DNA from 4 places in the Filimonas effusa genome. Region 2 is predicted to be linked to each of the others. Evidence: riboswitches for the same ligand, from Rfam matches in the RefSeq annotation. Region 2 holds a riboswitch; each other region holds the start of a gene.

Region 1 (4,218 bases), on a different contig from region 2:
CTGCTTTGCGTATGTTCTTCTCCGGAGAGGAAGGTATAGTTCGCGTTTAATGTCAGCTTTTTAGTAACTGAAAGGTTTAACTCGTATTCAAACCCTTTTACATTTTGCTCCAGGAAATTAAAGTACTGGAAGGTAATGTTGTTATAGTCTATACCGTCTTTGATCTTCCGGTAAAAGCCGGCTATCCTGTGACTGAATGCGGCATATTGCTGCTGCACACCCAGTTCATAGTTGGTAGACTTTTCAGGGCGCAGTCCGCGATTACCCGAAAAAGCATCAAACAACTGATAAAGGCTTGGAGCTTTAAAGCCGGTAGCAATACTGCCAAATACACGATAGTGACTGTTAAAGGCATACGAAGGGTTAAAAGTATAAGTATAGTTGCTTCCGTACCTGGAGTGGAAATTAAACCTGCCTCCCAGTTCTACATTAAAGTGTGAACTGTTGTAGTTGAAAGATGTATACATAGAACCCTGGCTGATGGAGGTATCCATAAAATTGCTGTTCCAGGCAGGAGCGGCAAAGTTGGTATAAGCGCTGTTCATAGAGCCGTACCTGTATTCTACACCTTGCAGCAGGCTGAAACCATTACCCAGCTGCATATTACCATATAACTCCGCAAACTGTGCAATACTGCGGTAATCATTGGAGGCGGTGGTGCTAAGGTCATGACGGCGTGATTGGGTGTACTGGTAGTTGCCGGTGAGCGCTATAAAGTCGTCTTTATATTGAAATCCGGCCCCTGTATTAAGCCCTTTGTTATCCACTGTATGATCTTTTTCATCAGCGAAAATGCCCGCGTCGATATCTGTTTTGTACTGATTGTACATGGTAAAGGCTTTCAGCAGCAGATGGCTGTTTGCCTGGTACTGGATCATCGCGTTTGAGGAATTGCCTTTGTACCCGTCATTTTCAAATGACTGGTTGCCTATGCTGTCGTGCGCTGCAGAAAAGCCGTCGGTTTGTAAACGTGCATAACGGGCAGTATAGCTAAGTTTACCGGCTTTACCATACACACTCGCATTACCTCTGAATGTACCGTAGTTGCCACCCGCAGCAGATGCCTGCAGGTTTACAGGTTTGTTGATGTTTTTCTTTTGGGTAATAATGTTAATGACACCGGCAATAGCGTCGCTTCCATAAAGTGTCGATTGCGCACCTTTGCATATTTCAATCCTTTCTGCGTCGTTAACAGAAAAAAGATTAAGATCATATTCATTATTGATCATGCTGGGATCGTTCACGGGCACGCCATCTATAAGTATCAATGTTCTGCCCGATGAGGCGCCACGGGTGTAAACAGATTGTACGGTGCCGGCGTTATTGAGGGCGCCGTTAATAACAACACCAGCCTGTTCATTCAGTACCTGGGCAATTGTTCTTCCGGTACTTTTTTCAAGTTGTTCTTTAGTGATAACAGAAATGACCTTACCGGTGGTGTTCTGCTTCTGTTCTCTTTTGTTCGCGGTAACGATCACTTCGTTCAGCTCTCCGGAAGCGGGTTCCTGTGAGAAGCTTGTTTGCGCAATGGCCAATGCTGCAAAAGCGCAGGCGATTTTTTTCATGCATGTTTGGTTTAAACTGTTCAGAAGGGTACTGGCATGCGTTCAATGCAAAGAGGAGAGGATAGCAGCCGGCTGTGCAGCTGCCTCTCTTCGCTTTTCACCCGAAAGCGCAGTGAGTACTAATGAAACCTGGCAGGTCTTCTGGCTCGTGTTCTGCAGAACGCCTTCCCACCGGTTGCTAACCGGCAGTGGCTTCAGGTTCGGCAGTAAGAAGGTGCACCTTCTTTTTTACATTTTACAGCTACGGGGATAGCGCCGGAATTACACCGGACTTCCCTTTTAATTCCGCATAGCGGAAACCTGGCTCGCGGCAAATGTAATGGAAAAACCGGATTGCCTATTTTAGCATACACAAAACAGGCTTATATGGAACTTTCTTATATATTAAACGAACTGGCAGAAGACCGGGACGAATACTTCCGCGCAATGGCGCCTCCCATTGTTCAAACCAGCAATTTCGGCTTCAAACGTGTTGATGAGCTGAGAGCTGCATTTGCCGATGAATACTCCGGCTGGCTGTATAGCCGCGGCCTCAACCCCACCGTAGAGATCCTGCGCAAAAAACTGGCGGCGCTTGACGGGGCCGAAGACTGCCTCGTATTCAACAGCGGCGCTGCCGCCATATTCGCTGCCGTATTGGCTAATGTAAAAGCAGGTGATCATATTGTAAGTGTAAGGTCTGCCTACGGCTGGGCAAAAAAAATGTTTGAGGTTATTCTGCCCAGGTTTGGTATAACACATACTTATGTAAAAGGAACGGATATCGCTGAATTTCAGCAGGCAACTACACAAGCTACCACGCTTTATTATCTCGAAAGTCCTGGCAGCTGGACCTACGAGCTGCAGGATCTGAAAGCAATAGCCGTCCTTGCAAAACAGCGTTCTATTATCACAATCTGCGACAACAGCCATTGTTCACCACTCTACCAACAGCCTATTGCTATGGGTATAGACCTGGTACTGCAGTCTGCTACCAAATATATAAGTGGTCATAGCGATACTATCGCAGGAGTATTAAGCGGTAGTAGCGCCGTTATAGAACGCATTTTCAATAGCGAGTATATGAATATCGGAAGTGGTATTCAGCCTTTTAATGCATGGCTGTTACTACGTGGACTGCGAACGCTGCCGTTGCGGCTGGAGCAGGCATCACAAACCGCGCTTAAGGTGCTTACCTACCTGAAGCAGCATGAAAGGGTAGAGGAGGTGATCTATCCCCTGGATCCTGCTTTCCCACAGTTTGAACTGGCACAGCAGCAAATGAAAGGGGCAGGAGGACTAATAACCTTTGTTATCAAGGCCGCAAGCGTCGACGAAGTGGAGCGTTTCTGCGAATCGCTTAAACATATCGCTATGGCAGTGAGCTGGGGTGGACATGAATCGCTCATTATTCCGCGCTGTGCCGGTATTCCCCGTGCCGCTTTCATTGCAGGCAGCAGGGAGCATCGTATGTTAAGGCTTTACACCGGGCTGGAGGCTGCCGACTATCTTATTATAGACCTGGAGCAGGCATTTGCTGCTATCCGGCAGAAATGAGCTCCAGGTGCAGCGGGGGGAATCAATGCTGTAGCCGGTAAATACGCCATTACGAGCGCATCACACCTATAGGTGTGCCTTTCCAGTCGGGGAACAAGCCTGATGTATTGCTGATATTAAGGTGTTTACCGGCCACTTCGCTGAATACGGCACGAAAGTCTGTGGTTACAGCCAGGTCACGCCCATCTTCGAGGTTGTCAACAGAAAGGGGCTTCATATTTCCATGAACTATTCCACCATTGACATCGTTGCCCAGTATAAAGTTGCAGGAAGCCCTGCCATGATCGGTTCCATTAGTCCCGTTCTGTTTAACCGTGCGGCCAAATTCCGTCATCGTCATAACCGTTACCTGGTCCTGGTATGCCGATAAATCGGCCCAGAAAGCGGTAATGCTTTCACTCAGATCCTGTACATTACGGGCGAAAATACCATTTTCAGTTCCCTGGTTAAAATGGGTATCCCACCCTCCGGATTCTGCAAAAGCAACTTCCAGTCCCACGTCCATTTTTATAAGCTGGGCAATTTGTTTCAGAGAATTTCCGAGTGCTGAAGAAGGATAAATAGCGTTATTAGCCGGGGTATAGTTACGCACGTTGGTTTTCTGCAGCATTTTAATAGCTTCAAAGCTTTCCTTGCCTGTTTTGCTGAGTAGCGAAGAGGTGGTTTGGTCGTAAAGATCTTCGAAACTTTTGGCGGCAGTGTTGGCAGCAAGCGGATTGCCTTTCATTTGTATTGAGAAATCCTGCAGATTGCTGATGGCAAGCGCCGGGTTATCGCCATAAAACGAACGTGGCATGGCCGATGTAAGGCTTACTGCCCTGAAGGGCGAAGCATCGTGCCCTAATAATCCTGAGGCTCTGTTAAGCCATCCGCTGGAAGTTCCCTTGTTGAAAGGAGTGCCCGATTCCATATAGTCCTGCGCATCAAAATGCGAACGGGTATTATTAGGTGAACCTATGCCATGTACTATCGCCAGTCTTTTTTCACGGAACAGTGGTTCAAATGCATTCATGGAAGGATGCAGGCCAAAACGGCCATCCAGGTCTATTAAAGACTTGCCTGAAGCCGATTTTGCTGCCGACATAAATAAAGTGGGCCGTGCTTCTTTCAGAAACGT
Region 2 (4,218 bases):
GGTATGGCCGTTAACCTGCCTTCCTGATCCCGGCCGGCTTTGACAGCCACATTATCATCGGCATTATTGAAGTCGATATCTTCTATCAGTATGTTCCTGGAGTACTCCGGATCGAAGCCGTCGTTGTTTTTATTGAAGGCATTGAACTTCACTTTTCTTGCGATGATGTTTTCCGACTTCAGGAAATGTACGGTCCAGAATGGTGAGTTTTGAATGGTGACACCTTCTACCAGGATGTTTTTGCATTCAAAGAACTGGATCAGTTGCGGGCGCAGGTAATGGCCTTTTCCGAACTGGCGTTGGGATACGGGAACGCCGCTATGATTCATCTCCCTGCTCAGTTGCTGATCCGGCTTCTGAAGGTCGTACCATTTAGCGAAGCCTTCCTTTCCATTACCATCTATAGTTCCTTCGCCGGTGATAGCAATGTTCTCCGCCTGGTAAGCATAAATGAGTGGGCTGTAGTTGTAAAGAAAGGTGCCTTCCCAGCTTGTTGGAACGGCGGGAAGATAATGATCGGGATTGGTTCCAAAAACGAGTTTTGCCCCCTTTGCGAGGTCTATAGCGGTATTACTTACCATATGAATGGGACCGTTCACGATATAAATGCCGGAAGGGACCATGATGCGGCCGCCACCTTTCTTTTTACAGGCGGCGATGGCTTTATCGAAAGCCGGCTTACAATTGGTCATGGAATCGCCCCTGGCGCCAAAATCCGTTAACCGGAAGGTATTGGGAGAGAGTTTGGGAGGAACGATATTCTTCAGGATCTCATCACGTTTTTCTGTCCTTGTCAAACCCTGGGACCTGCCGTTGATACAAGCTACAAAACAAGAAACGAAGAGAATGGCTATGTTATAAAACTTCATCAGACCTTTATTAAGCTGTGTTGGGTTATAAAGCCGTTTACCTTAGAAACAGCCGCTGCGCGGCCGAAATTAAACCGATTTTAGGTATTTTCCACCGGATGCAGGCAAAAGCGGCAGGTCATTCAGTTAACCTTTATGTTATATCTGGTTCAGATCTTTGTTATTAAATGCTGTAAACCTAAACCGTTTGGTTCTGCATCATTAGATTTGCAGCCCGCCGGCGCCAAGCACGCGTTTGCGGGTAAACGTTTATAGCTCTAACACCTAACAATTATGACATTTTCTGAATACGTTGCCTATTTCCAGGATATAGTAGCCAAAGAAAGTACTGAACTGGCTGCGCCTTACAATAACCCCGACTACTTTGATTATACAAAGCTGAACTGGCATAGGATGAACCGCTGGCTAAAAACCGGCGAGTTGTCTGAAGTATTGATTCAAAAGGTAAAAAGCATTGGTGCGCCGCAGCACTGGATACTGATCACGGAACCCTGGTGCGGCGATGCTGCCCATAGCGTTCCGTTTATAGAGCTGTTAAGCCGGGAAAACCCGCTCATCACGCTCAGTTACGAGTTAAGAGATAGTGAACCCCATCGAATTGAGAGCTATCTTACAAGGGGTGGAAAATCTATTCCCAAACTAGTTATCAAGAATACCGAGGGACATGACCTGGCCACCTGGGGACCCCGTCCGGCGGGATGCCAGGAGATCTACGACAGCCTGATGCAGGAGAAGGCCAGCTTCGACAAAGTAAAAGAAGAGATCCAGCACTGGTATAATAACAATAAGGGAGTAGCGATACAGGAAGAGCTGCTGCTGGTTTTTAATGACATGCAGTAAGCACAACCAAAAGGAGCAGATTGGTGCTGAGGCAGCTCCTGACTTGTGCGTTGCGGTAACGACAAAGTAGCTGCACAGTGCATCGAGACTGCTTTAAGCATAATTATGCTACCTAACTGAGATCCCCTATATTTGCTGCCGCTCTTTGCATACATATCAATCGGATATAGGTTTCCTTGACAGGAATTAATAAGGAACCGTGTGAAAATCACGGGCTGACGTGCAACTGTAAGTAACGTAAAGGTTTTACCAGGCAAATCCATTGTCCCCCAAAGGGATGAGAAGGAGGTAAAATGTTACAAGCCAGGAGACTTGCCTCTATCTTAATGACAAGCTTTCACGAAACAGGGCAAGTCGGGCATTGAACTTTATTCAAGATGGACAACCTATGTCCATGCCTACCCTCTTGTTCTCCTGTTTCCATATAGCTTGTGCTGTTAGCAAGTGCATATTTCATTGTTTCACGACTAAACAAAAAAGATGCAAACACACAATCTGGGTTACCCTCGTATTGGAAAACACAGGGAACTCAAAAAAGCCAATGAACAGTATTGGGCCGGGAAAATTCCAGCTCACCAGTTAGAACAAACTGCCAGAACGATCCGCTCCTACAACTGGCAACTACAAAAACAGGCAGGTATAGACTGGATACCCTGTAATGATTTCTCCTTCTATGACCATGTACTCGACACCTGCTTACTAACAGGCGCCATTCCAGAACGTTATCATACACTTATCGTAGATAAAAAACTAAATGACCTGGACCTGGCCTTCAGCATGGCGCGCGGTTACCAGAAAGAAGGTGTGGATATTACCGCCATGGAAATGACCAAGTGGCTCGACACGAACTATCACTATATCGTACCCGAATTCAAGGCCAACCAGAAGTTCAGTTTCTTTAACCAGAAGGTTGTAAAAGAGTTCCTGGAGGCAAATAAAGAAGGCATACAGGCGAAACCGGTATTGTTAGGGCCTATCTCTTTCCTCCTGCTAGGTAAAGAAAAAGAAGCCAATTTCAACAGGCTGGACCTGATAGACAACCTGCTGCCGGTTTACCTGGAAGTTCTGAAACAACTGGATCAGCATGAAGCTTATTATATACAACTCGATGAGCCCTGCCTGGCATTGGATCTGTCGGACAGAGAACGACAGACCTTTACAAAGGTTTACCAGAAAATAAAACAAACGCTGCCTCAACTGCATATCATTCTCAGCAGTTATTTCGAGTGTTATGGAAAGAATCTTTCTACCGTATTGAGTTTACCGGTTCACACGATACACCTGGACCTTGTGCGCTGCCCGGCGCAACTGGATGACATTCTTGCTACTGAATTCACGAAAAGCAGGACGCAGTTATCATTGGGTGTAGTAGATGGCAGGAACATCTGGAAAAACGACTTTTCACATTCACTTGCCATCATCAACAAAGCCGTTAATGCACTGGGTAAGGAACGAATATGGATAGCCCCCTCCTGCTCCCTGTTGCACAGTCCCTGTGACCTTGACCTGGAAACCAATGAAAAGGTGCTGACACCCGAGATCAAGCAGTGGATGGCTTTTGCAAAACAAAAACTGTATGAAGTAAATACGCTGCGGCAACTTGCCAACGGCAACAATTCTTCGGAATTGCAGGCAGCATTGGTACAAAATCAGCAATGTATCGCCAACAGGCAAACTTCTTCGCTGATACATAACCAGCCCGTTAAACAACGTGTAGCGGCGATCACGGAAAAGGATGCGCAGCGCATAAACAGCTTTAGCCTGCGTAAAGAAAAGCAGCATGCGGCGCTGGGACTTCCTTTATTTCCGACTACCACTATCGGTTCGTTTCCGCAAACCAAAGAAGTCAGGAACTGGCGTGCCAGGTGGAAGAAGGCTGAACTTACCGACGCTGAATACAACAAACTACTGAAGGACGAAACGGAGAAAGCGGTTCGCTGGCAGGAAGCGATAGGACTGGATGTATTGGTACATGGTGAGTTCGAGCGCAATGATATGGTTGAATACTTTGGTGAGCAGCTAGCCGGTTTTGTATTTACTGAAAACGGCTGGGTACAGAGTTATGGCAGCCGTTGCGTTAAACCACCGGTTATTTATGGCGATGTTCATCGCCCTGCTCCTATGACGGTGGCGTGGAGCAGTTATGCGCAATCACTTACAACAAAATGGATGAAAGGAATGCTTACCGGCCCTGTCACCATTTTACAATGGAGCTTTGTACGTAACGACCAACCCCGGAGCGAAACCTGTACGCAAATAGCGCTGGCGATTCGCGATGAAGTGGTGGACCTGGAAAAAGCAGGCATCAAAATCATCCAGATAGATGAGCCTGCCATACGGGAAGGTTTGCCACTGCGTAAAGAGAACTGGCAACAATACCTCGACTGGGCTGTACGTGCCTTCCGGGTATCGGCAAGTGGTGTACAGGACGATACACAGATACACACGCATATGTGTTATTCCGAATTCAATGACATCATACAGCATATCGCCGATATGGATGCAGATG
Region 3 (4,218 bases), on a different contig from region 2:
CGATTTCTTTATCCTTAACTCCGGCGGCAAACTCGAACTCTCCCTCAATGCCAAAAACGCTCCAGACCTCCGCATCAGCGAAGGTTATCGCGATATGCTCCGTGAATACGACAAAGGGGCTAAAAAAGATAAACGCCAGAAAGAAGCGGTCATGTTCATCAAACAGAAGATCGACTCGGCCAAATGGTTCATCGATATGATCAAGCAGCGGCAACATACCCTGCTCAGTACCATGAACGCAATTATGGAATACCAGCGCGAATTCTTCCTCACAGGCGATGAAACTAACCTTAAACCAATGATCCTCAAAGATATAGCAGAGGTTACAGGGCTCGATATCTCTACCGTGAGCCGCGTGGCAAACAGCAAATTCGTTCAAACTGAATTCGGAACCTATCGCCTTAAATTCTTCTTCAGCGAATCGCTTAGCACCGAAAGTGGTGAAGAAGTGAGTACCCGCGAAGTCAAGAAAATACTCAGCGATCTCATCGAAGGCGAAGACAAACGTAAACCACTCAGCGACGAAAGGCTTACTGAGCTCCTTCAGGAAAAAGGATATAATATTGCACGTCGTACCGTTGCCAAATACCGGGAACAGCTCAATATTCCCGTAGCGCGTTTGCGAAAAGAATTATAAAACAGGAAAACGGCCTCTACGCGGCTGTTTTCCCTAAAGTATATTCCGGTTGTATCCGGCCCAATTGAATATAATGTCTGATAATCAAACTGTTACAACGCAGCCCATGCCGGTTAAATTACTGGCAAAACTGGTGTCCTATCTTTTCCACCCGCTGTTTATACCTACTTTCGTTTTTTTATGGCTGCTTTTTCGCTTTCCCTACGAATTTGCAGGCATTTCCCCCGTCGCAGTGCGTTACAGGATCTTTAGCGTCTTCTGGATGACAGCCTTCTTCCCCGCATTTGCCGTATTGCTGCTATGGCGACTTAAATTCATCAATAGCATTATGCTGCGTACGCCTAAAGACAGGATCGTGCCATATATGATCACAATGTTCTTTTACTGGTGGATGTGGTATCTCAGCCGCAATTTCACCGATCAGCCAATAGTGATCAAATGCTTCTATCTGGGTATCTTCTTAACAACAGTAGCCGGTTTGGTCGTTAATAACTTCCTGAAGATCAGTATGCACGCTATGGGGGCGGCAGGCGCAATGGCTTTCGTTATCCTTACCTGTTTTACTTACGGCATGCACTTGGGCGCAGATATTTCTGTTGCTGTAGTGGCTACCGGCCTTATTTGTACAGCCAGGCTGGCGCTGAGCGAACACGCTGCTGCAGAGGTCTATATAGGACTACTGGCAGGGGTTACCTGCCAGTTTATTGCGTACTATTTTACTATGATTTTCTGATCAAAAAGCTTGCTTATCCCTTGGCAGCGTCCGCTAAGGGTGATGCCTCCTGGGCGGCTATAGGCTGTTGCGCGATAGCAGGTTTTAAAGCAGGCCACATGAAGTTGGCATTCAATATCTTGGAGCTGCGCTGATACCAGTTGTCATTATGATAGATAAAGAAGCAACTGCCACCTTTGATCGTATTGATAATATCTTTATGCTCAGAATAAGAAACTGCAGGGCAGCCATAACTTCTGCCCATAGCACTTTCGCAACGGCTGGCATTTACATAAGTGCTGCCATGCATTACAATATCACGCATACGTACATTGTCGTTAATGCCTTTTTCCATTCCATCAAAACGCATGCTGTAACCGGCTTTGCCTGTATAGGTCTCGGCGGTGATCATGAAGCCCAGCGAGCTTTTGTGTGAACTGTTCAGGTTCGAAAAACTTGTAGCATATTCTCCGCCGGAATTACGGCCATGTGATACATAGGTATTGAATAATACCCTGGAATGAGCGATATCTATAACGTATAAACGCTTTTTGGTACTGCTCTGGCTCATATCTACAATTGATAACAGGTCTGGTTTCGCCAGTTGACCTTTTTCCAGCAGATACTGATAACCCTTATAGGCCTTGAAAAAAGCCTCACGGCTTAAGCCATTACTGTCTAAACCTAAACGGGTATAGATGGAATCAGAAAGCCGGCGGGCTGGAACCGCATTAGCATTGTCGGGTAATAGGGAGGGGAATTTTTTTCCGTCATTGTCATTCGCACGGTGGGCACTTGTAAACGCAATAGATGTAAAAGCACACACACACACAGCTACCGCAAACACTACTTTTTTCATCGAGTTCTTTCCTTTTTAGTTGGGGTGGTTATTGAATTATTACGACATACTATTAATGCTCAGAATGGTAAATTTATTGCAGTTCTTCATAATATTTTAAGATTTTGCCCACTGTTTATGGATTTTTAACGCCATTCCTCCCTTCCCTTAACAATTCCCGGGTTTTATGACATTCCTCAAACAATTCCCTACATTTGCCGCCGCTTTTGGTTTCCCGCTTCCAACGGGAATTAAAAGGGAACCCGGTGTAAATCCGGGGCTGTCCCGCAGCTGTAAGTTTTCAGGTAAGATCCACTTTTACCACTGCCGTACTCCATACCACTGTGACCCATGTCACGGGAAGGTCACCCGGCAGAGAAAATGAGCCAGAAGACCTGCCTTTAGCAACTTGGATTCAACGCTTCCGGGGATTGAAGCATGAATGATTGAAGAGCATAAACGCTTTCTCACATTTTATGGTATAAATGGCTGTAATGACAGTATAGCACAGTAGTCGCTATACCTCACCAGGTTATAGTTGCCCCATAGCATTGTTTCTGCCAGTCCTGTCTTAAACCAAAATGGATATAATGAAAACAATGTCTCGCTCATGGAGCCGGTTGGCGCTCTGCCTGCTCGCAATCCCTGTACTCCTGTTCTCCTGTCAAAAAGACGATACGCCCGCTCAAATCGGTAAATATCAGGACGGCTTCTTTATCATCAATGAAGGCTGGTATGGCCACGAAACCGGCACCGTTTACTTCTACGACCACCGGGGCGACTCTCTCCGGGCTAATATTTATCAGGCCGAAAATCCCGATAAAGTATTGGGTACCATTACCTCCACCCTCCAATACGCTACTATTTTCAATAATAAAATGTACATGGTGGTAAAAGTGGGTGGCCCTCTCGTAGTAGTTAACCCCGCTACCATGAAGGAAATCAACCGTATTGAACCCCTGCCGGGCAACAATGGCGTCTCTTTCCTCGGCCTCAACGACGACCAGGGATTGTTAGGTACCACAAATGGCCTCTATCTCTTAGGATTATCCCCGCTTTCTCTTGGCGCCAAAGTAACCGAAATCACCGGCGCTATCGGCGATATGGTTAAAACGGGCGCGTATCTCTTTGTCGGTTCGCAGAAAACCGGCCTCGTAGTCCTGAATAACAATACATTCAGTACCGTCAAATCTTTTGCAAACGTTCAAATGGGACCTGTTGTCTCTGGCGATGGCTCAGGTGTTTGGGCAATAGCTGGAAATAATTTGTTGAAGATCAACGCCCAAACCCTCACCGCCGATACGGTGAAACTTGCGTTCACCGCTGTTTCACCCTATGGCGCCTGGCGCTCTACCGCTATAACCAGCTCAACCAGGGAAAATGCAGTGTTCTACGCCGAAAACAAAAGCTTCACCGGCGCTACCAGGATCTATAAATATGTTGTGGGAAATACCGCTTCAGCCACTACCCCTTTTATCACATTACCCGAAGGCCAGTATTGCTATGGTAAAGCAGTGGCTTATAATAAGGCAGCCGACGAACTTATTGTCACTACACTTAATGGCGCCTATACAGGTAATATCAATAGGGTGCTTTTTTATAACGCCGCCACAGGTGAGCTCAAAAAAACATTGACGTATAACGGATGGCATTTCCCGGCAATGCCTGTGTTCTATTAGTAAATGTTTTGGGGCATAGGGGCAAACTCTTTTTGCCCTTCATTCGTATATGGCGGTATAAGTCGCGCTTCGTTAACCGGGGCGCACAGTAACCGTTTCATAAATAATTCTATTACTGGTATCGCTGCGCTCGTGCAGCACTGGCTGCACACGCCCAGCAGCCAGTTGATACCGGTAAAATGCAAATGATACTATAACGACTTCCTGACCTGGCTTAACAGTTCTTCTAATCCGTTCGTTTTTATCTCGTACATCGTCGCCAGCAACATTCCCAGCTTTCCCTTCGGAAACCCCTTCCGCTGAAACCACTCCAGGTACGATACCGGTAAATAACACAACACCGTATCCTTAT
Region 4 (4,218 bases), 530 kb from region 2:
TCCATCAGGATCGATATTTATAATTGGATTGCCTCCGAAAGATAAGTAAGGAGATTCATATGCTTTAAAGATAGGATCAGAATTCCAGCGGCGGCCTATTCTTGCATCATACTCCCAAAATAATGCAGTATAGCTATTCTCGTTAATTTCTTTGCTACTTTCTTGACCATTAAATCCGTACCTATACCCCTCAATATTATAATTCCTCCCAGGCTGTATCATCCCAAAAGGATAATAATCCTGTGCCGATACTACATCTGCAATATAGTACTCAATCGTTGTGCCGTTACTACTAACAGGCACCTTTCTGTCTGTCAGAGTTGTTACCACATTACTTAAGTGATTTGTTAGTTCATATCGCTTGTCGCCACGGATAGTTGCATAAGAATAGCTTACCCCAAGTCCTGACAGGTAACTATAGCATCCTTCCTGGCTGCTATATTCTAACTGTACCGCCTTCAAAAGCGCCGCTTCATCTGGCGCAATATTACCTTCCACCTGCTTATCCAGTTCATCCAACTCCTCGTATAGTAGCCTTAACCTCTCCTGCGTTTTCCGGTAAGATGCCTGATGATATTGTTTCAAACTATGAACTGATTGTTTCCGCTGCAGCGCCTGCACTTCCTTCAGCAGCCACTGGTGCCGTCGTTCCTGCCAAACCCGGTACAATTCAAAAGGATTGATCCGCTGTTCCGTCAGCAAAGCGCTATTTACCAGTTTCAGACTGTCGGTTACTTTTCCCCACCTGTCATAAATACGCAACATCGCATCTGTACGCCGTAGCGACATCATTGGCCACTTAGCTAACGGGTCAGCAGCATAAAAAAGTGTACTGTCCTTTCGCTTTAGCATAGCCCCTAGTAGCCGCCGGTCTGTGATAGGTGTACTCCTATCAGCAACTCTATTATAACGCATCTGCACGATAGCCCGCTGCAATGCCAATGCTTTCTGCTCTTGCTCTAATGCCTGTATAACATCCGGCATACCCTCACTTTTCAGTGATATCCGCTCTTCTCTAATGCCAGAACCATGCAAGTTCTTGCTTCCAGAAAGCGATAATAAGCGCAACTTTAGCTTTATATCCTCTATACAACGCCAAATGCTATCCAGCCTGTTGCGGTACCAGCCAAACACATCCGTCGTACCATCTACCAGACTTGCATAATCATGCGCCGTTAACACCGTCGAATCAAATAATCGCCCATAGGTATTAAATAAATACAAACTATGCGAAACCTCGTTTACCACCGCCATATTAATGAAGCCGGAAATCTGTCGGTTGCCCCACACGCGCCATCCGGCTCTCTGCGCTACAGCATTCTTCAGGTAAATATGCACATTAGGATCGCTTTCCATCCGAAACGACTGCGCATCAACTCTCCGAACAAATAACGAAACAATAAGAAATACAATAAGTAAAAATAACAGGTAGTTTCCCCGGAACAGGTGAGCATTTAGCTGGTGGCGATAGGTTGTCATGAATTAGGTTTGGGTTGCCCTAATTTACCACTTATAAAAAGGATTTACAAGTGAAAATTACCGGCTAACCTCAAATCAGCGTCCTGCATTTCAGGGAAGAATGCCGATAATTCTTCCAGTCCATAGGTTAGCCCTGATGTCCCCCTATCTCTAAAATACCCCATGAGCTATAAAAAACACCCACTGGCTCCCATATATTCCAATCACATCCACAGGCAACCCATTTGCGAAGAAATACGCTTTAAACCTATACACGCAGTATATAAAATGAGTATGCCTATTAGTAGTTGTTGTTTACAGCAACTACTAATAGGCATAGCCCAGTCTTTTTATGTCACAATTTACAGGTTATTTTGAACCCATGGTTTGTAGCCTCTGTCGCCACCAATCTGCAACTCTTTAATAAAAATCAATATTTTGTAGTATTTTCACGGCGCAAATGGTTCTTAGCATAAATTTCACGATGTTAGGATTAATAGGGAATCAGGTGTAAATCCTGAACAGACCCGCTACTGTAAGTTCTATAACAACACTTTGACAATCTGTTCGCCACTGTTTTTAGTGAATAAAAATGGGAAGGCCGTCTAAAGTGAGAATAAGTCAGGAGACCTGCCACTGCACATATTTTTTTAAAGCTTTCGAGGATGGGGCTTTGAATACAACCTGAGCTGAAGCTATTCAGTATCTATTTGTTTTCGTATGTCAATCGGTAAGCTGTCTGAAATCAATTATTGATGGATCATTCAGAGGCATTGAAGACGCTGGCAGCAGTGTTTTTGACAGTTATTGGTATGAACCTGTACGCGCAACAAACCGGGCGGGATTCTATACGTATGGATACCAGCGTGGTTAAAACGTTGCCGCATGTTACTATCTCCACATCGGGGTATAAAGAAGTTATTCCTTCGCAAAGGCTGGCTGGTGCGCATTTGAAAAGTTTAAACAGTTTTTCTGTTGCCGATGCGATCCGTTATTTTGCCGGGGTGCAGGTAAAGGATTATGGGGGAATAGGCGGGCTGAAAACGGTAGATATACGCAGTATGGGTACCAATCATATGGGCGTATTTTATGATGGCATTCAGTTGGGAAATGCTCAAAACGGGCAGGTGGATCTTGGGAAGTTTTCGATGGATAATATAGAATCCATTTCTCTTTATAACGGGCAGAAAAGCGAGATATTTCAACCTGCCAAAGATTATGGTTCATCCGGTTCTATTTACCTGCGGAGCAGGAAGCCGGTATTTGACTCTTTAAAAAGAACAAATTTTAAAGGTGTATTTAAAACGGGTTCGTTTGACCTGGTCAATCCTTCTTTATTGCTTGAGCAAAAGTTAACGAAAAACATAAACTATTCTTTAAGTGGTGAATATGTGAAGTCTTCCGGCCGCTATCCTTTCCGTTACAGAAGGGTGTTTCATGAGTCGGGCAATGTAGCCTGGGATACTACTGCTATCAGGGAAAATGGTGATATCGATGCGAAGCGGGTTGAAAGCGGGCTGTATGGCAATATCAACCGTGGATGGTGGAACGTGAAAGGGTATTTCTATCATTCAGAAAGAGGCATACCCGGCGCCATCGTCAATAATGTGTGGAAGCGTTCTCAAAGGCAGTGGGACCGGAACTTCTTTTTGCAGGGCTCTTTTCAGAAGAATATTGTGAATGGTTACGATATACAGGTGAATGCAAAGTATGCCAACGACTATATGCGTTACCTGAACCCTGATACGACCTTAATGTATATCGATAACAATTTCCGTCAGCGGGAGTGGTATGCTTCTGTTGCGAATAAATATAGTTTGTCGAAGAAGGTTGATCTTAATTTGTCGACAGATTTCCAGTATAACACACTTCATTCTAACCTGGATGGATTTGTTTTTCCAAAGCGGTTTACATCACTTGTTTCATTAGCAGGAGCAGCAGACCTGGGGGCGTTTAAAATGCAGGCAAGTGTTTTAGGTACGTTTGTTCATGAGCGTATTACCAGGGGGAACACTTCTGTTGGTGACTCTGCAGTAGCGGCGCCTTCGAGGAATGAAGTGACACCGGCAGTGTTTGTGTCGTACAAGCCTTTTCGGAAAGTTGATTTGAACATCAGGGCCTTCTATAAGAATATATTCCGGATGCCCACTTTCAATGACCTGTATTATACCGATATCGGCAATATTAGTCTGAAGCCGGAATTTACACATCAATACAATATTGGCTTTTTATATCGCATAAACCGGCCAAGTTCTTTTTTATGTGACTGGCAGCTACAATCGGATGTTTATTATAACAAGGTTACGGATAAGATCGTTGCCGTTCTCAAAGGGAATAGCATGTACCGCTGGATGATCATGAATATCGGGAAAGTGGAGATAAAGGGTGTGGATGTGGTGGCTAATCAGACCTTTCGGTTTCCGGGGAATGTTTTATTGAATGTAAGGGCTGGTTATACTTATCAAAAGGCGCAGGACATGACGGAATCTAAAAATCCTGAAATACAGAAGTTGACTTATGGCGGCCAGATCGCTTATATTCCCTGGCATAGCGGTTCGCTTATATCGAGCCTGCAATATCAAACATGGCGGCTGAACTACAGTTTTATTTATGTAGGCAAGCGTTATCATAATTCCGCCAATATACCTGAGAACTATGAGCAGCCCTGGTATACCAGTGACCTGTCGGCGTCGAAGGAGATTAAACTTAACAGGTGTCGGTTTAAAGTTGCCGGTGAGCTCAATAACGTGTTCAGCCAGG

The links. Region 2 has a riboswitch for cobalamin ahead of metE (5-methyltetrahydropteroyltriglutamate--homocysteine S-methyltransferase). Riboswitches for the same ligand answer to the same signal wherever they lie in the genome.
Region 1: another riboswitch for cobalamin. It lies ahead of ESB13_RS18560 (TonB-dependent receptor plug domain-containing protein); the one in region 2 lies ahead of metE (5-methyltetrahydropteroyltriglutamate--homocysteine S-methyltransferase).
Region 3: another riboswitch for cobalamin. It lies ahead of ESB13_RS16595 (DUF5074 domain-containing protein); the one in region 2 lies ahead of metE (5-methyltetrahydropteroyltriglutamate--homocysteine S-methyltransferase).
Region 4: another riboswitch for cobalamin. It lies ahead of ESB13_RS10660 (TonB-dependent receptor); the one in region 2 lies ahead of metE (5-methyltetrahydropteroyltriglutamate--homocysteine S-methyltransferase).

Annotation. Positions count from the first base shown of each region.
Region 1 covers NZ_SDHZ01000003.1:158,510-162,727, reverse strand. Annotated here, with positions in the region: gene ESB13_RS18560 (TonB-dependent receptor plug domain-containing protein) at 1-1,565, opposite strand, end outside; cobalamin riboswitch at 1,680-1,884, opposite strand; gene ESB13_RS18555 (trans-sulfuration enzyme family protein) at 1,932-3,101, shown strand; gene ESB13_RS18550 (DUF1501 domain-containing protein) at 3,151-4,218, opposite strand, start outside.
Region 2 covers NZ_SDHZ01000001.1:2,290,125-2,294,342, forward strand. Annotated here, with positions in the region: gene ESB13_RS08480 (glycoside hydrolase family 28 protein) at 1-869, opposite strand, end outside; gene ESB13_RS08485 (thioredoxin family protein) at 1,143-1,709, shown strand; cobalamin riboswitch at 1,861-2,043, shown strand; gene metE (5-methyltetrahydropteroyltriglutamate--homocysteine S-methyltransferase) at 2,190-4,218, shown strand, end outside.
Region 3 covers NZ_SDHZ01000002.1:1,331,423-1,335,640, reverse strand. Annotated here, with positions in the region: gene rpoN (RNA polymerase factor sigma-54) at 1-637, shown strand, start outside; gene ESB13_RS16605 (hypothetical protein) at 711-1,370, shown strand; gene ESB13_RS16600 (murein L,D-transpeptidase catalytic domain family protein) at 1,384-2,208, opposite strand; cobalamin riboswitch at 2,399-2,604, shown strand; gene ESB13_RS16595 (DUF5074 domain-containing protein) at 2,778-3,866, shown strand; gene ESB13_RS16590 (DUF3820 family protein) at 4,058-4,218, opposite strand, start outside.
Region 4 covers NZ_SDHZ01000001.1:2,821,512-2,825,729, reverse strand. Annotated here, with positions in the region: gene ESB13_RS10665 (RHS repeat domain-containing protein) at 1-1,479, opposite strand, end outside; cobalamin riboswitch at 1,903-2,110, shown strand; gene ESB13_RS10660 (TonB-dependent receptor) at 2,214-4,218, shown strand, end outside.